DNA from 3 places in the Salinispirillum marinum genome. Region 1 is predicted to be linked to each of the others. Evidence: predicted binding sites of a transcription regulator. Region 1 holds the regulator's gene; each other region holds the start of a gene.
What was found. The regulator FNR, encoded in region 1, switches genes on or off when oxygen is low (the NO sensors DNR and NnrR bind a similar motif). The targets are predictions, from matches to a motif close to TTGATNTANATCAA.
Positions count from the first base shown of each region.

Region 2: a site for FNR is predicted at 6,132-6,145, ahead of ACFOSD_RS01415 (ferredoxin reductase family protein). Genes of this name have one in related genera too.
Region 3: a site for FNR is predicted at 4,674-4,687, ahead of clpB (ATP-dependent chaperone ClpB). Genes of this name have one in related genera too.

Region 1 covers NZ_JBHSAL010000001.1:127,430-134,712, reverse strand. Annotated here, with positions in the region: gene crp (cAMP-activated global transcriptional regulator CRP) at 1-218, opposite strand, end outside; gene ACFOSD_RS00695 (NF038132 family protein) at 451-1,236, opposite strand; gene ACFOSD_RS00690 (OsmC family protein) at 1,471-1,896, shown strand; gene ACFOSD_RS00685 (DMT family transporter) at 1,893-2,804, shown strand; gene ACFOSD_RS00680 (SLC13 family permease) at 2,816-4,633, opposite strand; gene ccoM (cytochrome c oxidase subunit CcoM) at 4,700-4,816, opposite strand; gene fnr (fumarate/nitrate reduction transcriptional regulator Fnr) at 4,883-5,638, opposite strand; gene ttcA (tRNA 2-thiocytidine(32) synthetase TtcA) at 5,675-6,634, opposite strand; gene ACFOSD_RS00660 (gamma-glutamylcyclotransferase family protein) at 6,703-7,278, opposite strand.
Region 2 covers NZ_JBHSAL010000001.1:268,861-276,143, forward strand. Annotated here, with positions in the region: gene ACFOSD_RS01400 (circularly permuted type 2 ATP-grasp protein) at 68-2,674, shown strand; gene ACFOSD_RS01405 (transglutaminase family protein) at 2,674-3,555, shown strand; gene ACFOSD_RS01410 (cytochrome b5 domain-containing protein) at 3,579-4,739, opposite strand; gene ACFOSD_RS01415 (ferredoxin reductase family protein) at 4,736-6,043, opposite strand; gene ACFOSD_RS01420 (4a-hydroxytetrahydrobiopterin dehydratase) at 6,175-6,519, opposite strand; gene phhA (phenylalanine 4-monooxygenase) at 6,535-7,283, opposite strand, start outside.
Region 3 covers NZ_JBHSAL010000008.1:85,619-92,901, reverse strand. Annotated here, with positions in the region: gene ilvN (acetolactate synthase small subunit) at 1-446, opposite strand, end outside; gene ACFOSD_RS15635 (acetolactate synthase 3 large subunit) at 452-2,167, opposite strand; gene ACFOSD_RS15630 (TetR/AcrR family transcriptional regulator) at 2,764-3,270, shown strand; gene ACFOSD_RS15625 (NAD(P)/FAD-dependent oxidoreductase) at 3,233-4,528, opposite strand; gene clpB (ATP-dependent chaperone ClpB) at 4,776-7,283, shown strand, end outside.

The sequences.
Region 1 (7,283 bases):
ATTTCACCAAAGAAATCGCCATTATTTAAATACGCCATGATCATTTCTCGCCCGTCTTCATCTTCAAGGCTGACCGCGACGGTACCTTTGATCAAATAAAATAATGAGTCGCTATGATCACCCGCATAAATCAGTGTGGTTTTCGGCGGGTGCCGCCGACGCTGACACTGTGATAGGAAAAAGTCTAAATGCTGATGTTCCATGGGTTCCGTCGTCATGACTTTATAATTCTATGATGAGTAGTGGATGAAAGAGTGCCTTAAAACGTTTACGGTCACAAGGTAAGGAGACCTTCCTATAGTACTCAAGAATGCGCACGGGTAAACAGTGTTTGAACCATGAGCCGAAGTAGACATTGTGAAAACAGAAAAGGCAGCCCAAGGCTGCCTAGTGTCTATCGGGAGCTGAACGTCGGTATAACGCCAGCAATCGAATGCTGATCGCTACGCATTACGCAGAGGTGCTAGACCGACGACGTCCTGCCCATACGCCCATCAAGCCAACCCCCAACAAGGTTAAGGCAACGGGTTCAGGGACCGGCAGGCTGATGTCTACACCCGCAATGGTGGCGCCATCAAACGCCATGCCGGTGTCATAGCCAGTATCCGACCAGTTAACCACACCAATTTCCAAGTAGTAGTTCGCCGCGGTGGGGATATCATAGGACGCTAAAATCCAGCCAGTATAGCCACAACCTGTGCTGTAACATTGGCCGGAAGAACCGCCCAGTGGAGACCATGCGGGTCCACCACCAATAATGGGCGTGCTGTCTGGCAGCAGTGTGGCAGCGGGCGTTGGCATGCCAAAACCGGGTACTGTATCGCCACCTGGCGTAGTGCGTGCAGTAAATAATAGGGCTGCTTCGGTCATGTCTTCGTTCAACAGACGCGCCCAGCCATAGTCGGCATAGCCTGAGCCGTCAGAGGTCACGTAGTTGAAGTAAAAGCGGAATTCGTCACCGGCGTCGGCCGTAAAAAGATTCGACACAATTTTGGACCCGTTGGTAGCGCCGCTACCTACAGCGGGCAAGCCCAAACCGGTTACACCTGAACCGGCCGTCGACACCCAGCCGTATTGCGTGGAATCAGCAACGGGCGACAAACCCACCACGCCATTCGCGCCGGATACACCGTAGCTGCCAGTGCCGGTCCAATCATCAATAACGATAGCCTGGGCCGGAGCAATCAGAGCTGCACCCAGTAGCGCGGCTAATAGGGTTTTTTGGTTGTTACGCATAGTCAAGATCCGTCGTGAGTCTTAATAATAAGGTTTGGCAGGTTGCCTGATGATGTTTAAGCTAGTTTCGTGCCAACAAAAATAATTCAATAAAAACAATGAGATACGTTGTTTCCGTGCAGTGTTCAAAATGGGTGTGTAATATTTTTCGACAGTGGATCTTGATGCTACAGAGCACGGGCACCCTATGATAAGCTAGGCGCCTCTTTTTTCATGACAGTGTAGGTGATGAGCATGCAAGCAACGGTCCGGTGGGATGGTGCAGTTCAATTTTCGGCAACCCCAAGCAGTGGGCACACCGTGATCATGGATGGTTCGCCGGACTTGGGTGGCACGAACGCAGGTCCGCGACCCATGGAAATGATGTTAATGGGTTTGGGCGGCTGTACCTCGATTGATGTCATGCTCATGCTGCAGAAGTCCCGCCAAGACGTCACCGACTGTGTGGCGGAGTTGACCGCAGAGCGGGCCGATGCCGTGCCAGCCGTGTTCACCAAAATACATGTGCACTTTGTGGTTACTGGGCGTGATTTGAAAGAATCCCATGTTAAGCGCGCCATAGAGTTATCGGCGGAAAAATACTGCTCGGCGTCCATCATGTTGGCAGCCGGTGGGGTAGAGATCACACACAGCTATGCCTTGATCGAGGCAGACCGTTGATAGCGCGTTTTCAGCATTTGGAGCGTGAACAACAAGGTATGGCGCTCGGCCTAGCGGCGGTGTTGTTGTGGTCGACGGTGGCTACTGCCTTTAAGTTGGCGTTGAACGTTTGGCCCTTAATTGGCGTGCTCTGGTTGTCGTCCACCGTTAGCCTCGTGCTATTCAGCGGTGTGCTTTGGCACTTAGGGCTTTTGGGTCGTGCCATACGCTGGCTGCGGCGCTATTGGCGACGCGCCATACTGATGGGCCTGCTGAACCCGGTGGTGTATTACTTCACTTTGTTTGCCGCCTACGATCAATTGTCGGCACAGATCGCCCAGCCGATCAATTATACGTGGGCCTTCGTGCTGTCTTTAATGGCTGCCATCTGGCTTAAAGCGCCCATACGCGCGCGCGATTGGCAGGGTATGGCCTTGGGGTATTTGGGTGTATTGGTGTTGGTCTTGGGTGCACAAGGACGGCTGGAAGTTACGTTGCCCGGCGTATTTCTGGCGATCCTCAGTACCTTTTTCTGGGCGTTATATTGGGTGGTCGGAATGCGCGACAAGCGCCCGCCCTTGGTCGCGATGTTCCATCACTTTTTGATCGCCTGGCCGGTGTTAACGGTGATCATGCTGTGGCAGGGTACGGACTTCTTCCGTGAATCCGCTGGCTGGCTGCCCACGCTCTATATTGGCTTGTTTGAAATGGGGCTGGCGTTTTTGTTTTGGATGACCGCCTTGCAGCGGGTTAAAAATACGGCCCGCGTGGCTAACCTGATCTTCATCGCGCCCTTTTTAAGTTTGATCTGGGTGAGCCTGATTTTGCACGAACCTATTTTGGCCAGTAGCCCGATCGGCCTGGGCTTTATCTTGCTTGGTCAGTGGTGGCAACGGCGTAAGGAAAAGCTGCCCAGTCCGACTTCCTAGCGCTTTTCCTTTTAAAAGGGGAACAGGCGGGGCAGCATCATGAGAGTGACGCTCATGGCCAACAGTTGCAGTGGGACACCGACCTTAACGAAGTCGATGAAACGATAGTTGCCGGGTGTGACGATCAAGGTGTTGACCGGTGACGCGATCGGTGTTGCAAAAGCTGTTGATGCCGCAATGGCGATGGCCATCATAAAGGGCATAGGGTTTAGCCCCAAACCCTGTGCAATGGCCAGCGTGATCGGCGCCATTAACACCGTGGTGGCGGTGTTGGAAATAAACTGACTCAACAGTGATGTCACCACAAAGACACCGGCGCATATCCACACCGGAGGGAGATCGCCAAAGCGCGTCAGCGTTTCTTGTACGATCAGCTCAGCGGCCCCAGTGGTTTGCATGGCGAGCGCTAACGGAATCATACCGGCGATCAGGACCAAGCTCCGCCCGTTCAGGGAGCGGTAGGCCTCGGTAATGTTGAGACAACCGGACGCAATCATCAGGATTGCAGCCACCAGTATGGTGGTTAAATTGTCCAACCACCCGGTGGTCATGACCAGAATCATACTAAGAATAATAATGGTGGCATGGCGTGCTTTCTCAGCATGCAAGGGCGCTTCTTGCATTTCCAGCGGACGGGTCAGCGCGACGAAACTGTGTCCGCCATCGAGACTGCGCAAGCGGTCCCAACTGGCGGAGATCAACAGCGTATCACCGACCGCTAACGGTGTGGTTTGATAGGCGGTTTGCAGGGTTTCATTCTGCCGTCGAACCCCTACCACACTGGCTTGAAAGCGTTCACGAAAACGCAGCTCTTTGAGTGTGCGGCCTTCGAGCGGTGACTGTGGCGTAACCAATACCTCCATGGCACCAAAAAACTTTTGTACCCGGCGGTGTTCTTCATGGCTGAGTGCGGACAGTGCGATACTTTGCTCACTGCCCAGTCTTTCCACATCAGCTCGTCGTCCGTAAACGTACAGGGTATCGCCGCCGCGTACGCGTGTGTTGGCCAACACGGCATCCAACGTCGACAAAGAACCACCGCGATGGCGGCTGGCGAACACCGTGGTCTCGTATTCGCTGCGCAGACCGGCCTCAATCACCGTTTTACCGACCAAGGGTGAGTCGTCGGGAACCAGTAAGCGAAATAATTGATCTTCCACTGCATAGCGCTCAAACAATGAGTGCAGCGAGAATCCGGCTTGAACATCGTGGGTTTCTTTTTTCGGCAGAAGGTGGCGGGCAACCAGGATCAAATACAGACTGCCCACCACCAGAACGGCCACCCCAAGGGGAGTGAAGGCAAAGAAGCCAAAGGAATCCAACCCTGCGCTGTGTAAGGCATCGGTCACAATGATGTTGGGAGGGGTGCCAATCAGCGTCAGCATGCCGCCAATCAAAGCCGCAAAGGCCAGCGGCATGAGGATTCGAGAAGCATTAAAGCCGGAAGCGCGCGCCATACTAAGCACCACGGGAATCAGCAGGGCCACCGCACCGGTAGAGCTCATAAAAGCAGAAAGAATGGCCACCACAGGAAGAATGACCAACAGCAGTTGGGTTTCCGAGCGGCCACCTACACGTAGGATCCATCGCCCTACGCTGGCTGCCACGCCGGTACTGGCTAAGCCCTCGCCGACGATAAACAAGCCAGCGATCATCACAACAACCGGTTCGCCGAATCCGGCAACCGCCTGCGCCGGTGTGATAACGCCCGACAACGCCAGAACAATCATGACGCCGATCGCCACCAAGTCCATACGGACGAGGTCAGTAATGAAAACAACAATGGTGATGGCCAGTAACGCTAGAACGAAAATAATTTCCCCGGTCATGCCGGATTCGAACCCCCACTGTAGGTTAAAAATGACAGCAGAGGTGCATACAACAGCCGCTGTGCGTTATTTTCTATCGTCTTTGTGCGCGTCTTTGTAAATAAACCAGAAGAACCCACCGGCAAACGCAATGGTCAATAAGACCGCAGCCACCCCAGCGACAACAATGGTATCAATGTACATAACGCATCCCCCCTTTTCGTGATAACCCTAGTGTACGTAGGGACAAAGGAGAATTGTTGATCTGCGTCAGCTGTTCGTGAGATCGAGTAACCCCAATTCGAGACGTTCCGCGTCGCTGAGTGAAGCGATGTTGCACAGTTCACCATGCTGTAGCACATGAATCTCTTTCGCGTTCCCACCAAAACTGATCAGTTCTTGATGTTGAAAACGGGTAAAGACCCGGCTCACGGTTTCAACCGCTAAACCCAGGAAATTGGCCATGTCAGAGCGTGACATGGTCAGACGAAACATGCGCTCGGAGTAACCCCGTCGTTTAAAACGATGGGCCAAGCTGAGCAAAAAGGAGGCGACACGTTCTTCAGCACTCTTTTTCGACAGCAGCATCATCATTTGTTGATCTTCACGGATTTCACGCCCCATGATACGCATGATTTGGCGCCGCAAGTCAGGCAATTGGTTGCTCAATTCATCCAAGAGGGCGACGGGGATTTCACACACGTTGGTGGTTTCCAATGCCTTGGCCGAGGCTTGGTAGGTGGCAACGTCATAACTGGACAGACCGATCATCTCACTGGCCAAATGAAAGCCGGTGATTTGTTCTTCACCGTCTTTGGTCAGGGTATAGGTCTTTAAGGTGCCGGTGCGTACAGCGTAGACGGAGGTAAATGCATCACCTTGATGAAAGAGGTGTTCACCCTTTTGAATCGGTCGGCCACGCTTGATGATCTCGTCCAGTTTTTCAATGTCGGCAAAGGATAGCGATACCGGCAAGCACAGCGGGTTAAGTGAGCAGGTCTTGCAGGCCGTCGATTGTAAAGCCATAGCGGTTCTTCCATTTTTTGTTCAGTACGGACGCCTCTACTGGGCCAGGATGTCCGTGCCATCGCTGACATGAGTGTCGTCAGTTGGCACAAAACTGCGCACGCGCGTTTGTGCCAACGGGCCATCGTGTTCAGAAAATCCGACCGATTGCATGGGTATACTGTTGCTGGTCAACCCGGAAAAGTCAAACAGCTTACCGTCCGCCAGTTGGGAAGGTGCGACATTTTGCAGGGCGGCGAACATGATGTCCGAACGGCCGGGGTGCTGCTTGTCCCAATCCACAATCATCTGCTTGATGTTCTGGCGTTGTAAATTCTCCTGTGAGCCACAGAGGTTACAGGGGATGATGGGGAATTTCAGGTAGTCGGAAAACACCTGTATGTCCTTTTCTTTGCAGTAGGCAAGAGGACGAATCAGGATGTTCCGCTGGCTGTCCGAGCGCAGTTTCGGTGGCATGGCTTTCAGCTTACCACCGTAAAACAGGTTCAGAAAAAAGGTCTCTAGAATGTCGTCTCGGTGATGACCCAAGGCAATTTTGGTGGCGCCGATTTCGTCGGCAAACGCATACAGTGTACCGCGCCGTAACCGCGAGCAAATACCACAGGTGGTTTTTCCTTCCGGCACGACCTCTTGCACGATGCTATAGGTATCGCGTTCGAGAATGTGATAAGCAATACCTTGCTGTTCAAGATACTCCGGCAGGATATGCTCCGGAAAGCCGGGTTGCTTTTGGTCCAGGTTCACCGCCACCAGTTCAAACCGAATGGGCGCACTTTTCTGCAAGTTGCGCAAAATTTCCAGCATGGTGTAGGAGTCTTTACCACCGCTCAGGCACACCATGATCTTGTCGCCATCTTCAATCATATTAAAGTCGGCAATCGCACGTCCTGTCTCACGGCGCAGACGCTTTTGCAGTTTGTTGAATTCGGTACGACGCTTTTTGTCTGCCGCCGTGCTTGGCGTCACAGTGTCTTCGGTATAGCTGATGGTGGTCATGGCGATCACAGTGCAGAGAGTTTTCAAAGGCGCGTTTTAACACCAACCTTATTGAGAGTAAAGCCTCTTCATTGAGGAGGTGTGATGTGTTCGGTCGCTTCGTTGAGCAAATGTTCAATTAAAGGAATGACCACCTGTTGCTTGGGATTTAATGGCCGCGGGTACAGTGGTTCATCCCGGTCGTTGAGGCGCGTTTTCCACGCGCTGGTGTGGCGTAGAAAGTGACGGGCAAAGTCCATACTTTCCTGCAGGCAGCCGTGCAAAATAACATCGAGATAACTTTGTGCAATCGGGTGGTGGCTCTCGGAAGGCTGCGGCATATACACCCAGTATTCGCCTTCGGGCAATTGATGGCCGCGCACCAGCTCCAGTTGTTCGCGGGCCAAAGGGACACGCTCGTATTCCACTTCACGCGCATCAAAGTGACGTAATTCACTGTCGTTTAACGGAAACAAAACACCGCCTGTTTTCTTGTCCGCTTGGCGGTGAATGCCGACTACACTGAGTTGCGCACCCGCAATCGGGACATTCCAGCCGCGCTCTACCCCATGCAAAATAACCGGAAAGGCTTCACCCGTGACACCGGTACGGGCCCGGCTATCGGCACACATCAGGCTCCCGTAGCCAAAGATCCAATGCGTCATAAATG
Region 2 (7,283 bases), 140 kb from region 1:
GCTTGTCACCCATGCTGTCGATTGTGGACAATCTCACCTTGATCTTAACGCAGGAACGTCTAATAAGATGCCTAAAAGTTCCCTCACGTCAGAAGAACTGCGGCAACTCTTGCACGAATACCAGGTGCCGGACGACTGCCACAACGAATTGTTTAGCCCCGATGGTCATCTGCGCAGCGGTTGGTCTTGGGTTATGGATGATATTGCGGACATTGGCTTGGATGGTCTGGCCCAGCAAGCGGACGAAGCACAGCACTTGCTGCATGAGAACGGTGCAACCTTTAATGTCCACAAAGACGAGCCGCAACGCATACGTTCTTGGGCTCTAGACCCTATTCCTTACATCATCGCCACCGAAGAGTGGGCCGAATTAGAGCAAGGTCTGGCGCAACGCAGCCGCTTGCTGGAAGCGCTGGTCGATGACTTATATGGGCCGCGCCGGGTCATCGAAGAGGGCCTCCTGCCCGCCGAATTGGTTTTTAGCCATCCGTCCTTTCTTTTTTCGGCGGTGGGCGATGCACTGACCGCGGAACAAAGGCCAATGCTGATTCTGCATGGCATGGATGTGGTACGAGATGCAGCTGGCGCGTGGCGCATTCTATCCGACTTGGTGCAAGCGCCCACCGGCTCCGGCTATGCCCTGGAAAACCGGATTATTCTTGCCCGTGCTCTGCCCCGGCTGTATCGCGAGGCTCCGCTCTGTCGCCTTGCCGGTTTCCTACAAATTCAACATCGCACCCTCCTGGAACTGGCGCAAACCCCGCGTGAAGAACCCAACATCGTTTTATTAACCCCAGGCCCCGGCAGTGCGGGTTACTTCGAACACGCCTGGCTGGCAAATTATATGAATTTCTCCCTGGTCGAGGGCGGAGACCTCGTTGTCCGTGACGGTCAAGTCGCCATGCGCTCCTTGGGGGGGTTAAAACGCGTTGACGTGATTGTCCGGCATATTACCGATCCTTGGTGTGATCCACTGGAACTGCGCGGCGATTCCCTGCTTGGCGTGCCTGGCCTTATGCAGGCAGCGCGGCGAGGTGAAGTAGAAATTGCAAATACCTTAGGGGTTGGCGTGTTGGAACACCCGGCTTTGGCTGGCTTTCTGCCATCATTGTGTGAATTTCTCTTGCAAGAGCCCCTGTTGCTGCGCGGCAAAGATACGCGCTGGTGTGGGGACGACCAACAATGTCAGGACGTGACACGTCAGCTTTCCGACTGGCAAATACAGCACGTGCATGAGCCACAAAACGTCATCGACCCCCGACAGATGGACAGCACTGAGCGCGCGAAGTTAAACCAGGAACTGTGCGAGAACGGTCACTTATATACTGCCAGCAAGGCGCTTCAGCCCAGCATGGCCCCGTGTTTCAACCGCGCCAATGCCACGATCGAAGCACATGCTGTCTATCTGCGTTTTTTTACCCTGACGGATCCGGAAGACATGCGCAAGCCTGCTCTGGAACGCGCCTTCCGCGTGATGCCAGGGGGTTTGGCTTGGGTATCGGACCACGCGGAGACACTCATTGACAGTGACCTCGTCAAGGACATTTGGGTACTGGCACCGGTGCCACAACCACACATCAGCATGTTACAGCACGCTCATAAGCCTATTATTGCCACCCGCGACGGAGAGGACTTACCGACCCGTGTTGCCGAAAGCTTATTCTGGATGGGACGCTACGGTGAGCGCCTGGATAACCGTGCTCGCTTGCTGCGTGAATCGTTAACCCACTTGCTGGAATATGGTCAACGCAACTTAGCTGAATCCGTCATTTCCGACCTTTTCGTTGCCTTGCGAATCAACCTTCAGGACGTGCATAACCTGCAAAGTATGGAAAGCCGAAAAAGCCCAAAAGCGATGGTCGGCAAAACCAATCCGCAGTTTTTATTGATGCGCAAGCAGTTGCTTGCTTTGTTGAGTGAAGAAGCACCCGACAATTTGCCGTGGTTGTTCTCCTTATTGTTGCGTAACGGTCGTGCGGCACGCGCCCACCTCGGTGACGACGCGTGGCGTACTCTAAACACCTTGCGGCAAAAGCTGGAAGAACAAACACGTAGCCCCGGTGCGACCAGTGCACGGCGCAGCCTCGAAGAAGTGATCACTTACTTGGCGGCATTTTTTGGCCTGTGCAACGAAACCATGCCACACCATTACGGCTGGCGTTTTATGGACATCGGACGGTTTATTGATCGCTTGCAATCCACGTTAGATCTGCTGCGCTTGGCGCTGGTGTCTTCCACCCGCCCCGGCATACCGCTCTGGGAGGTCGTATTGGCCAGTACCGATAACCTCACCGCCTATCGGCGACGCTATCGGTCTCAGCTGTATCCTATTGCCATTCTGGACTTGTTGTTATTCGATGAGACTAACCCACGGTCCGTTGGCTATATGCTCAAGCGATTGGGACGGCAAATTGAACGTTTGCCCAATCAGACCGGCACACCCTTTCGCAGCCGTGAAGCGCGACTGGTCATTGAGGCGACCAGCCGATTGCATTTGGTAGCACCGGAGAGCCTGAGTGAGCTCGATCACTCAGAGGAAGCGCTCGCCGTACTGGCACAACTGCTAACCGACTTAATGGAGCCCATTTCCGCCTTGTCCGACGCCATATCACACAGCCATTTCAGCCATGCCGAAACCCCCCGGCAACTGGTAAACGTGCAGGGGGGAGTGTAATGCGCTATCGCCTTCGCCACACCACACGCTACGAGTATTCCAGCGCCGTAACCCTAAGCCACAATGAAGCGCGCCTCAAAGTGCGTGAATTACCCTGGCAACATGGCGAACACGCCGCTTTTGATATCGAACCCACCGCAACCCGTCTACATGAGCGGCATGATTTCTTTGGCAATCATGTGTTGTATTTTGCGATTCAAGATGTTCACGACGCCATGGCCGTCACCGCCACCAGCGAAGTAGTAACCGATGCGACGCAACTCCCGCAGTTCAATTATACGCAGAGCTGGGAACACGCGGTGCAGCAACTGCGCAGCACTGCACTGCAACACAGTCCGGATACCTATGAAGCACGCCTCTTTACCATGAACTCCAATTATATAAAACGTAGCAGGGACTTGGCGGCATTTGCGCGGCGCTCCTTTACCCCACATCGGCCACTGACCGAAGCACTATTGGATCTGAACGCCCGTATATTCCACGAATTTACCTACGACCCCGAATTCAGTTCCTTAGCTACGCCCATCACCGAAGTGATGGCAAGTAAGCGGGGGGTCTGTCAGGATTTTGCCCACCTCGCCATTGGTGCCCTGCGCTCCATCGGTCTCGCCGCTCGTTACGTTAGCGGGTACCTAGAAACCGACCCACCACCGGGACAAACCAAGCTGATCGGCGCAGACGCTAGCCATGCTTGGCTTTCGGTCTGGATACCCGACGCCGGGTGGATGGACATTGATCCCACCAACGGCGGGGTGCTAACAGAACGTTACTTAACGCTCGGCTGGGGGCGCGACTATGCCGATGTACCACCGCTCAAAGGGGTTATGAGCGGTGGTGGTAATCACAGCCTGCATGTAGAAGTGGACGTACTTCCGATCTAAAGATCGGCAAATCTCATCCAGATCTAGCGTGCATCCTGTAACAATTGTTCTGCCAAATTCTTTACATTGTTGTAGGAACTGGTCGCACCGGAATAGGCGTCGAGCTGTTCGGCATCGCCGGTCTTCACTAACTGTTGAATATAGCCCGGGTAGGCCGATAACTGCGATATGCCCGCAGCGGCCCGCCAGCGCCCAGCGTAGCCGTAGTCACGGAGTTTGCTATTGGTGACCGCACCTTCAGCATTGCGCTGGACTTCATCATAGTGAGCGCTCACCACATAACCGCCGTTTATCGTTATCTCTAACATCCCGATCCAGCCACGGCTATCTGGCTGGGTTTCCGCATAGTACGAACCATCCCGGTATCCACCCCGTGCCCCCCCCTCTTGCACAAGGTGACCGGCAGCGCTTGCTTCTGCTAAGGCAGCAGAGACTACCGTTTGAAATACCGTATGCGCCGATGTTGCGCCGGTGAACACATCCACTTGGTCCACATCACCCGTGCTCAGCAAGCCAGCAATATAACCGGGATAAGCCGATAACTGCGACACTCCGGAGGCATTGCGCCACCGCGCGGCATAGCCATAATCACGCGCTTTGCTTTGGGTAATGGCGCCGTCTTCGTTGCGTTGCACTTCATCGTAATGCACGCCCACAATTTGGCCACCGTACACGGTGATTTCGACAACACCAAACCATCCACGTCCGTCCGGCTCCCCTTCGGCGTAGTAGGTCCCGTCCTGATAGCGCACGGCACCGCCAACACTGACCGGCACCCTCGGAGCGGCAGACACCAAATTCGGTTCGGGCAAGGCCACAACCGTTGCACCCTCCAACACACCTACCTGCATGCTGGCCAGCATACGAGCAGCACCCGCACTGTGGCTATGTCCGGCAGCATCACCTGAGAAAGCCTCAGAGGCGGGCTTGCCACACCAAGCAACGAGTTCTTCTAGCGTACTGGGGTGGTTAGGTATGTAAGCCGTGATGTCGTAAACGCGGCCACCAATTTCTTTCCAGCAGCTTTCCGCCGTGCTGTGCTGCGACAGCTCGTCTAGGGTGATAACACGCGCTGACGTTGCGGCTGTTGCCTGTCCGCTCGAACTGCCCAACGAATGCACTAAGAACAACGTAGCTATGCTGGCGACAAAAGCAATAAATAGGGAATAGGCTATCTTGTTCATAAGAAATCAAACGCCTCACTGTGAATGCGTGTAACTGGTACACCGGCGGCAACCAACACACTTTTTAAATGGCTAACCATCGCTGGCGGGCCACACATATAGATCTCTCGCTCGGTAAAGTCGGCGCAGTGTTGGCGCAAAAAGGCCGCAGTGAGAGGCCCCTCTTGCCGATAGTAATGCGGCGTTACCGCTAAACCCGCAACCTTTGCACCTAATTCTACCAACTCATTCAGGTAGTAGGCGCGTTGCTGATCGTTCGCTAAATAAAACAAATGGGCGTCTATTTCACCTTGGCGATATTGGGCATCGCGTGCGCCACTAACAAAGGGCGTTATGCCTATACCGCCCGCTAACCATAGCTGACTGCGTTGCGGTTCTATGCGCTCATAGAAGTCACCGTAGGGGCCTTCAACCATGACGTCTGAACCCACCGCTAACGTCTGAATGGCTGTACTGGCGTCACCCAAGGCTTTGATGCCCACACGCAGATATTCGTCGTTGGGGGCGGAAGAAATGGTATAAGGATGCTCTTCATTGCGCCCTGCCGTTAAGGCGGGATCTAACGGTGTGAAGTACATAAACTGCCCGGCTTCATAAGCCATGGCTTTGCCTTTGGGCCGTAGGCTGATTTCCACCACACCATGCACCAAAGTCTCGACTTTCACCACTTCGTAGCGGTAGCGCCCGAGATTGGGCGATAGCACTTTGCGCCACACAATAGCGCCAATGGCACCCACTGCCATAAACCACCAAACCACGGTTTCCGCAGCGATGGGAATGGCATGCAGTAAGGCGAATATAACGGCCAGAGCAGAGAACAAATGCAGCGCTTTCCAGCGTTGATAATGCAAGCGGCCGAAAAAACGGAACGTAGGCCCGAGGAAAATGACCATACACAGTAAAGCGAGCCAACCCGACCAAATAGCCCACTCGGCAAGTGGCGGAAATACTCGCGCAATAGCGGCTTCAATGGAGAACGGTAACTGTGCATACGCCAGCAGCGCGACATGGAACAAAACCAATACGAAACCGGCAAAACCAAAGAAGCGGTGCACCACCCACAGCCGTGCCAAACCGCCGAACCAGCGGTCATAATGCGGTAAGCGCACACTCATCATGGCGGCCAGCAGCATCATCGCTAAACCAAGAATACCCGTCAAACGTCCTGTTAATGTTAACCAGCCAATAGCATTGGGTGCAAAACCGGACAACACACGCGGCAAGGCAACCACAACGGGCAGCAGGAGAAATAGCAGCAGTAAGATATCGCCCGGCTTAAACCGAGCCCGAATCCAAGCAGACATTCAATGGCCTCATCAACCAGTATGTCTAGCTAGATTGGCATGACGCAAAAAAGAGAACAAGCATAGCCATTGGATATCGGCCGGAGTATTGACGGAGATCAAGGCCGCAAAAGCACGGCCCCATCATTACCTTAGGACAACAACATATCGGTTTTCGCGGCACAAATGAAATCGTTACGATGTAAACCGTTGATCGCATGCGTCCACCAAGTAACGGTCACTTTTCCCCACTCTGTTAGGATGCCGGGATGATGCCCTTCTTCCTCGGCCAAAGCGCCTACCTTGTTGGTGAACTCCAACGCCAGGCGAAAATTACGGAAGGTGAATTCCCGCTGCAGTTGCATCACGCCATCTTGCACAACAGGCGTCCAGTCGGGAATTTGTTTGATCAATTCAGCCAGCTCGGCATCACTGACTTGTGGAGCATCGGCGCGGCAGGCTTCGCAAGCTTGTGCATGTAATGTTTCCGTGGTCATGTCTATTCTCCTAACTTAACTGGCTTGCGCCGTGCTTTTGGGTGGAAAGGTTGGGGCGAACAGGCCGCGCCGTTTGGCCTCTGCGACCTGCGCCATGATATCAGTTTGCGCGACGTCAAAGAGGTCATCAATACTGCTCAATAGATAGTAGATAGGCTGCATGATGTCGATACGGTACGGCGTCCGCAGCACATCCAACACATTAAACGGCCGCTTCTCCGGCGTGGTGCTGTATGCATATTGTGTTTCTCCCGGTGAAGACAGAATGCCACCACCATAGATACGCTGGCCATCCGGCGTATTCAACAGCCCGAACTCCACAGTAAACCAATACAATCTGGCCAGAAACACTCGATCCTCCTTACTCGCCGCCAACCCCAGCTTGCCATAGGTATGCGTGAACTCGGCAAACGAAGGATGAGTCAACATGGCACAGTGGCCAAAGATCTCATGAAAAATATCGGGCTCTTGCAGGTAGTCAAACTCATCACGCGAACGAATAAAGGTTGCTACCGGAAACTGCTTATCCGCCAACAACGCAAAAAACTTATCAAAGTTAATCAATGCCGGGACTTCGGCGCAGCGCCAGCCCGTTGTGGCCTGCAAAACCGCATTGACTTCCGCCAACTGGGGAATGCGGTCTGACGGTAAGTTCAGTCGCTGCAAGCCGGCTAAATACTCCGCGCAGGCTTTACCGTCAATACAGGTCAATTGGCGCGCCATCAAGGCAGCCCAGTTTTCGTTTTCTTCATGACTCCAGGCGA
Region 3 (7,283 bases), on a different contig from region 1:
GTACGCACCACCTCCAGCAAAGTGGCTTGCGCCAGCGAGTTGAGGAAGGCATCCAACTTTTCACTGGTGCCTGTGGCTTGAATCGTATAAGTATTGGGCGTCACATCGATGATCTGACCGCGAAAAATATCCGCTGTCCGCTTCACTTCTTCGCGCTGCACGCCGGAAGCGCGAACCTTGACCAACATCAATTCACGCTCAACATGCGTGCCTTCGGTCAGATCAATCAACTTCACCACTTCAATCAACTTATGCAATTGTTTGGTGATCTGTTCTATCACTTCATCAGACCCTTTGGTGACCAGCGTCATCCGTGACAATGTCGGATCTTCCGTGGGCGCTACCGTTAGCGAGTCAATGTTATACCCGCGTTGGGCAAACAACCCGACTACCCGAGCCAATGCGCCGGATTCGTTTTCCATCAATACAGAAATTATGCGTCGCATGGCTATTAGGTCCTCTCCGTCTTGCTCAAAAACATATCGCACATAGCACCCGTTGGTACTTGCATCGGGTATACGTGCTCCTTTGGCTCCACTAATACATCCAAGAACACCAGCCGGTCTTTCATGGCGAACGCTTCACGCAATGCAGGCTCTAAATCAGACGGCTTCTCAATGCGCATGCCAACATGGCCATAGGCTTCTGCTAACTTCACAAAATCCGGCAACGAATCCATGTAGGAGTTGGAATAACGTGACTCATAGTTCATGTCTTGCCACTGTTTAACCATACCCAGATAGCCGTTATTCAAGTTCAAGATCTTCACCGGCAAGTTATATTGCTTGCAGGTAGAGAGCTCCTGAATATTCATCTGAATCGAGCCTTCACCGGTTACACAAACCACATCGTTTTCAGGATAATTTAAGGCCACGCCCATGGCGGCTGGCAGGCCAAAACCCATGGTGCCCAAACCGCCTGAATTGATCCAACGGTTGGGTTTGTCGAACTTGTAATACTGTGCAGCAAACATTTGGTGCTGACCAACATCACTGGTTACATAGGCGTCGCCATTGGTTACCCGCCACAGTGTTTCAATCACCTGTTGCGGTTTAAGCAAGGCGCTGTCGTCGGTGTTAAAACGTCCACCATGACGCGTGCGCCACTCATTAATTTGCTTCCACCAATGGGCCAAGGCTTCCTGGTCAACCGCCAGTTTGCTGTCTTCAATGGCGCTCAACATTTCTTCCAAAACAGCACGCACGGGGCCAACAATGGGCACATCGGCCGATACGGTTTTGGAAATCGATGTTGGATCGATGTCGATATGAATGATTTTCGCCCCGGGGCAAAACTTTTTGGTGTTATTGGTCACCCGATCATCAAAGCGCGCGCCCACGGCCAATATGACGTCGGCATTGTGCATCGCCGTATTGGCTTCGTAGGTGCCGTGCATGCCGAGCATACCGACGAATTGTTTATCGGTTGCCGGATAAGCACCCAGGCCCATCAGGGTATTCGTCACCGGATAGCCAAGATTCTTCGCTAACGTCACCAGTAGATCGGACGCTTTACCCAAAATGACTCCGCCACCGGAATAAATCATCGGACGCTTGGCCTGCATCAGCAAATTGACGGCTTTTTTGATCTGCCCACTGTGACCACGGGTGACGGGATTATAAGAGCGCATTTTAATTTCCGTCGGATAGACGTACGGAAAGCGCTCATTCGGCATGGTCATGTCTTTCGGAATATCGAGCACCACCGGACCAGGGCGACCGCTTTCGGCGATGTAGAACGCCTTCTTAACCAGCATGGGAATGTCTTCAGGGCGACGGACCGACATATTATGCTTCACCACTGGGCGCGAAATTCCCATCATGTCCGTTTCTTGAAACGCATCTTCACCAATTAAATGGCTCATGACCTGACCGGTAATGATGACCATAGGAATTGAATCCATGTAGGCCGTCGCAATACCGGTAACGGCGTTGGTAGCGCCGGGGCCACTGGTCACCAGTACAACACCGGCCTTGCCAGATGCACGCGCATAGGCATCGGCCATGTGGGTCGCGGCTTGTTCATGACGCACGAGAATATGTTGCACATCGTCCTGCCGGTGTAAGGCATCATAAATATGCAGCACGGCACCACCGGGGTAGCCATAAATATGTTTCACGCCTTCGTCTTTCAAGGCGCGCATAAGCATTTGTCCACCGGATAACATCGGCGGCTGATCGTGGGTGTCGGTCATGGGCTGGCACTCGCTCTGGCAAAGTTAAAATGACTAACGAGCACTGCGATAGCATGCCAAAGCATGAACACCAGAATGTGACCACAAAGGGAGTAGAAGACTCGCTCTGCATTGACGCATTCATGGCCCTTACAGAGGAGAAAACAACGCGCGGCACTGAGCAGGATGCAAAGCTGCGGCTACGTTGAGACAAACCTGTGTGTGCATGATCGTGGTAACAATGCATGCTGGCAGGACCAAGTGGTCGCCCCTCGACTCTTATACCTGCGGTTAACCGGCCATTTGACGTGTGATGATCCGCGATAAACAGCCTTGTGAGCTGTCTAACTGCCACCTTGCACTACAAATTCACTGGTAGATTGCATTAAAAAATCAGAATCGAAGCAATCGATACTCGTTGAGTCGCCACGTCACAATACGTAACGTTGACTTGTGGCTATTGTCTTCTAATACGCTTAAAAGTCAACCACCGGCACGGTGTTTTGTCCGATTGAATCCGATCGTATCTGCTTTACGCCCCCCTAACGAAAGTTTACTCTTAGTAAAATTTTAAGCAGCGAGCAGTCTCGATGGCCCGTGCGTCAAAACGCGATCATATTGTCGCCGAAGCAACCCAGCTATTTTTGACTCAGGGTTTCAAAGGTACGTCCATCGATTTGGTGGTCAGTACCTGTGCCGTATCCAAACCCACGGTGTATAACCACTTCCCCGACAAAGCCGTACTGGTAGCCGCCGTCATTGAAACGTGGCTCGAAGAGCATAAACCCAGCACAGATATCTCCTGCGCCTCGGAAGACACACTGTGGGCGTATTTGGACCAGTATTGGTGGTGCGACCAACATATGGCCATGTATCGTTTGATTATTGCTGAGGGATGGCGTTTTGCGGCGGCGGCCGATCGTTTTTGGCGCGAATTTGATGCAAGGTGGCAAAAGGTAGCACTGCGAGCGTTAAGTACGCACTTCGCCTATTCACTGACGGAGGCACAAGACAAAGTCGACGCCATACGCTGGCGCCGACTCCTGCTTTCAATGCCGGTTAATGCAGTTTCAAGCGCGGTTTCAGAATGTGATTAACCCGCTCAACGATGGTAATCAACAGCATTCGCAACCAACCGTGCAAAGCCAACTGGTGCATGCGATATAACGAAATGTACACCAAGCGCGCCATACGGCCTTCGATCATCATGCTGCCACGAGTTAAATTCCCCATCAGACTTCCGACCGTGCTGTAATGGCTTAACGAAATCAGCGATCCATGATCCTTGTACTTAAAGGTCTGTAAGGGCTTATTTTTAAGCAACGCCAATAAATTTTTGTACACCAAAGACGCCATCTGATGCGCCGACTGGGCACGGGGTGGCACCCATTTACCATCGGGCAATTGACACGCAGCACAATCGCCCAACACATGGATGTTCGGATCGTCTTCTGGGTTCAAATGCAGATTCACCAGTACTTGGTTATTACGATTGGTCGCCAAGCCACCCAAGCCCTGCATAAAGTTAGGTGCTTTGATGCCGGCCGCCCACACCATCAATGAACTGCGAATCAACTCTCCTTCTGCCGTGTGCAAGCCTTCGGCACTGGCCTTCACAACTTTAGCCTGAGTACGCACATCCACGCCCAAAGCGCGCAACTCCATGTGCGCAGAACCGGCAATGCGAGCGGGCAATGCGGGCAAGATGCGCTCACCTGCTTCCAACAGTGTCACGGACAAGTGACTCAAAGAGACATTATTCAACCCGTAGACTTTAAAGAGTTCCGCTGCATTGTAGAGTTCAGCCGCGAGTTCCACGCCGGTTGCCCCACCGCCCACAATGGCAATGTTCAATTTTGCATCGGGTTGCGTTTCCAGCTGCTGATTCAGGCGCAAAAAGCCGTGCACCAAACGCTGGCGAAAACGCTCGGCCTGAGTAGGTGTATCAAGGAAAATACAATGCTCGGCAATACCCGGCACTCCGAAATCATTGGATACCGAACCAATGGCCAGCACCAAATGATCATAGGACAATGTGCGCTCAGGCAACACTTCTTGTCCCTCGCCCGACATCAACGGTGCCAAGGTAATGGTTTTGGTCGTGCGATCAAGACCACTCAGCGTACCCAACACGAATGAAAAGTGATGATTGTGCGCATGCGCCCGATAACTGACTTCATCCACGCCAGCATCCAAAGACCCCGTGGCGACTTCGTGCAACAACGGCTTCCAAATGTGCGTTTGATTGCGATCCACCAAGGTAATTTTGGTCTTGTTTCGCTTACCTAGCTTGCGCCCCAGGCGCGTTGCGAGCTCCAAGCCACCGGCACCACCACCAACAACGACAATATGCATGACAGCATACTCCTTAACATGAATAATCCTGTCCGGCACACCTGATAAAACGATACAAAAGAAAGAAAAATTCAGGCACTTACCGATGGCTTGATGATGCGCCGCTGCAGTCCGACATGCAACCCGACAATATCCACTTTAAACACTGATCTGGGGCAACAGATTACTCTGTGAACATTGAAAAGCCGACCAGCACGCCCCATAACTGATTCAATTCCAGAATTTGTTCCTACAGGAGGAGCACACCATGCGTATTGACCGCCTAACCAGCAAATTACAGCTGGCGTTAGCTGACGCGCAATCGCTTGCCGTTGGCCGCGACCATAATTTTATCGAACCGGCGCATTTATTATTGGCCCTGCTCGATCAACAAGGTTCCAGTATCGTGCCGCTCTTGCGTCAGGCCGGTGCCCAAGCCAACGCGGTGCGTTCTGCCACCGAGAAACATCTTGCCCAATTGCCCTCCATCCAAAATCACGATGGTGACGTGCACATGTCGAATGACCTCGGGCGGGTCATGAACCTGGCCGATAAGCTGGCGCAAAAAGGCAAGGATCAGTTTATTTCATCCGAAATTGTTTTGTTGGCCATGGCACAAGACAAAGGCCCAATCGCCAAGCTCTTAGCGGATACGGGCGTAACGTCCGCCGCTTTAGAGTCGGCCATCGCATCGGTACGTAACGGTGAAAAAGTCGACTCACAGGAAGCAGAAGATGCACGCCAGGCACTCGACAAATACACCGTCAACCTGACCGAACGCGCTATGCATGGCAAGCTTGATCCCGTCATTGGTCGGGATGACGAAATTCGCCGCACTATTCAGGTCCTACAACGGCGGCGTAAAAACAACCCGGTTCTCATTGGTGAACCCGGTGTCGGTAAAACGGCCATCGTAGAAGGGTTAGCGCAACGTATTGTGAACGGTGAAGTTCCCGAAAGCTTAAAGAACAAGCAGGTACTGTCGCTGGATCTCGGCTCGCTGCTGGCCGGAGCAAAATACCGAGGCGAGTTTGAAGAACGGTTGAAAGCCGTACTGAATGAGCTGTCAAAACAGGAAGGCCAGATCATTCTCTTTATCGACGAGCTTCACACCATGGTCGGAGCAGGAAAAGGTGAAGGAGCCTTGGATGCCGGAAACATGCTCAAGCCCGCCTTAGCCCGCGGCGAGTTGCATTGCGTCGGCGCCACCACGCTCAACGAATACCGGCAGTACATCGAAAAAGACGGCGCACTGGAACGGCGTTTTCAGAAAGTTATGGTGGAAGAACCCAATGAAGAAGCGGCCATTGCCATCATGCGCGGTTTGAAAGAAGCCTACGAATTGCACCACGGCGTCGACATAACCGATTCGGCGCTTATTTCGGCGGTCACACTGTCGCAACGTTACATCACCGACCGCCAACTCCCGGACAAAGCCATTGATTTAATCGACGAAGCCGCGAGCCGGATTCGGATGGAAATCGACTCCAAACCGGAATCCATGGACCGGCTGGAGCGGCGGTTGATTCAACTCAAAATCGAGGCCGAAGCCCTGAAGAAAGAACAGGATTCCGCTGCCAAAAAGCGGCTGGAACAATTACAAAAAACCATCGTGCAGGTCGAGCGGGAATACGCCGATCTAGACGAAATTTGGAATACTGAAAAGGCTTCATTGCAAGGCTCGCAAAAAATTAAAGAGCAATTGGAAGAGGCGCGCAAACAGATCGACGCAGCCCGACGCAAAGGCGAACTCGCCTTAATGTCGGAACTGCAATACGGTCGCATTCCTGACTTGGAGCGACAGCTCGACATGGCCAGCCAAGCCGAAATGATGGACATGCAGTTGCTGCACAACAAGGTGACCGAAGAATCCATTGCTCAGGTCATTGCGCGCTGGACGGGTATCCCCGTGGAAAAAATGCTCGAAGGCGAACGCGACAAACTGGTGCGTATGGAAGAAGCGTTGCACGCCAAGGTCATCGGTCAGCATGAAGCTGTCGTTTCTGTGGCGAATGCGGTGCGTCGTTCACGCTCTGGTTTGTCGGACCCCAACCGCCCGAACGGTTCTTTCTTGTTCTTGGGGCCAACCGGGGTGGGTAAAACCGAACTGTGCAAAGCCTTGGCCGAGTTCTTGTTCGACACCCAAGACGCCATGGTGCGCATCGATATGTCGGAATTTATGGAGAAACACTCGGTAGCGCGCTTGGTGGGCGCACCGCCGGGGTATGTGGGCTATGAAGAAGGCGGCTACCTGACCGAAGCTGTGCGCCGTCGCCCATACAGCGTGATTTTGCTCGACGAAGTGGAAAAAGCACACCCGGATGTATTCAACATTCTTTTACAGGTGCTGGACGATGGTCGCCTAACGGACGGTCAGGGCAGAACCGTTGACTTCCGCAACACGGTGATTGTGATGACATCCAACTTGGGTAGCGATGTTATCCAAACCTTATCCGGCGAAGCCAATTACGACGCCATGAAAGACGCCGTGATGGATGTGGTCGGCACGCATTTCCGCCCCGAGTTCATCAACCGGGTCGATGAAATCGTGGTCTTTCATCCGCTGGAAGAAGCCCAGATCAGGGGCATTGCCGAAATTCAACTGGGCTTGCTGCGCAAGCGCTTGGGCGAACAACAGTTGGGCATCAGCCTATCGGATGTCGCCATGACCTTGCTCTGTGAAGCCGGGTATGACCCGGTATATGGTGCCCGCCCACTGAAACGCAGCATTCAACGTGAGCTGGAAAACCCGCTGGCCACCGCCCTATTGAAAGGT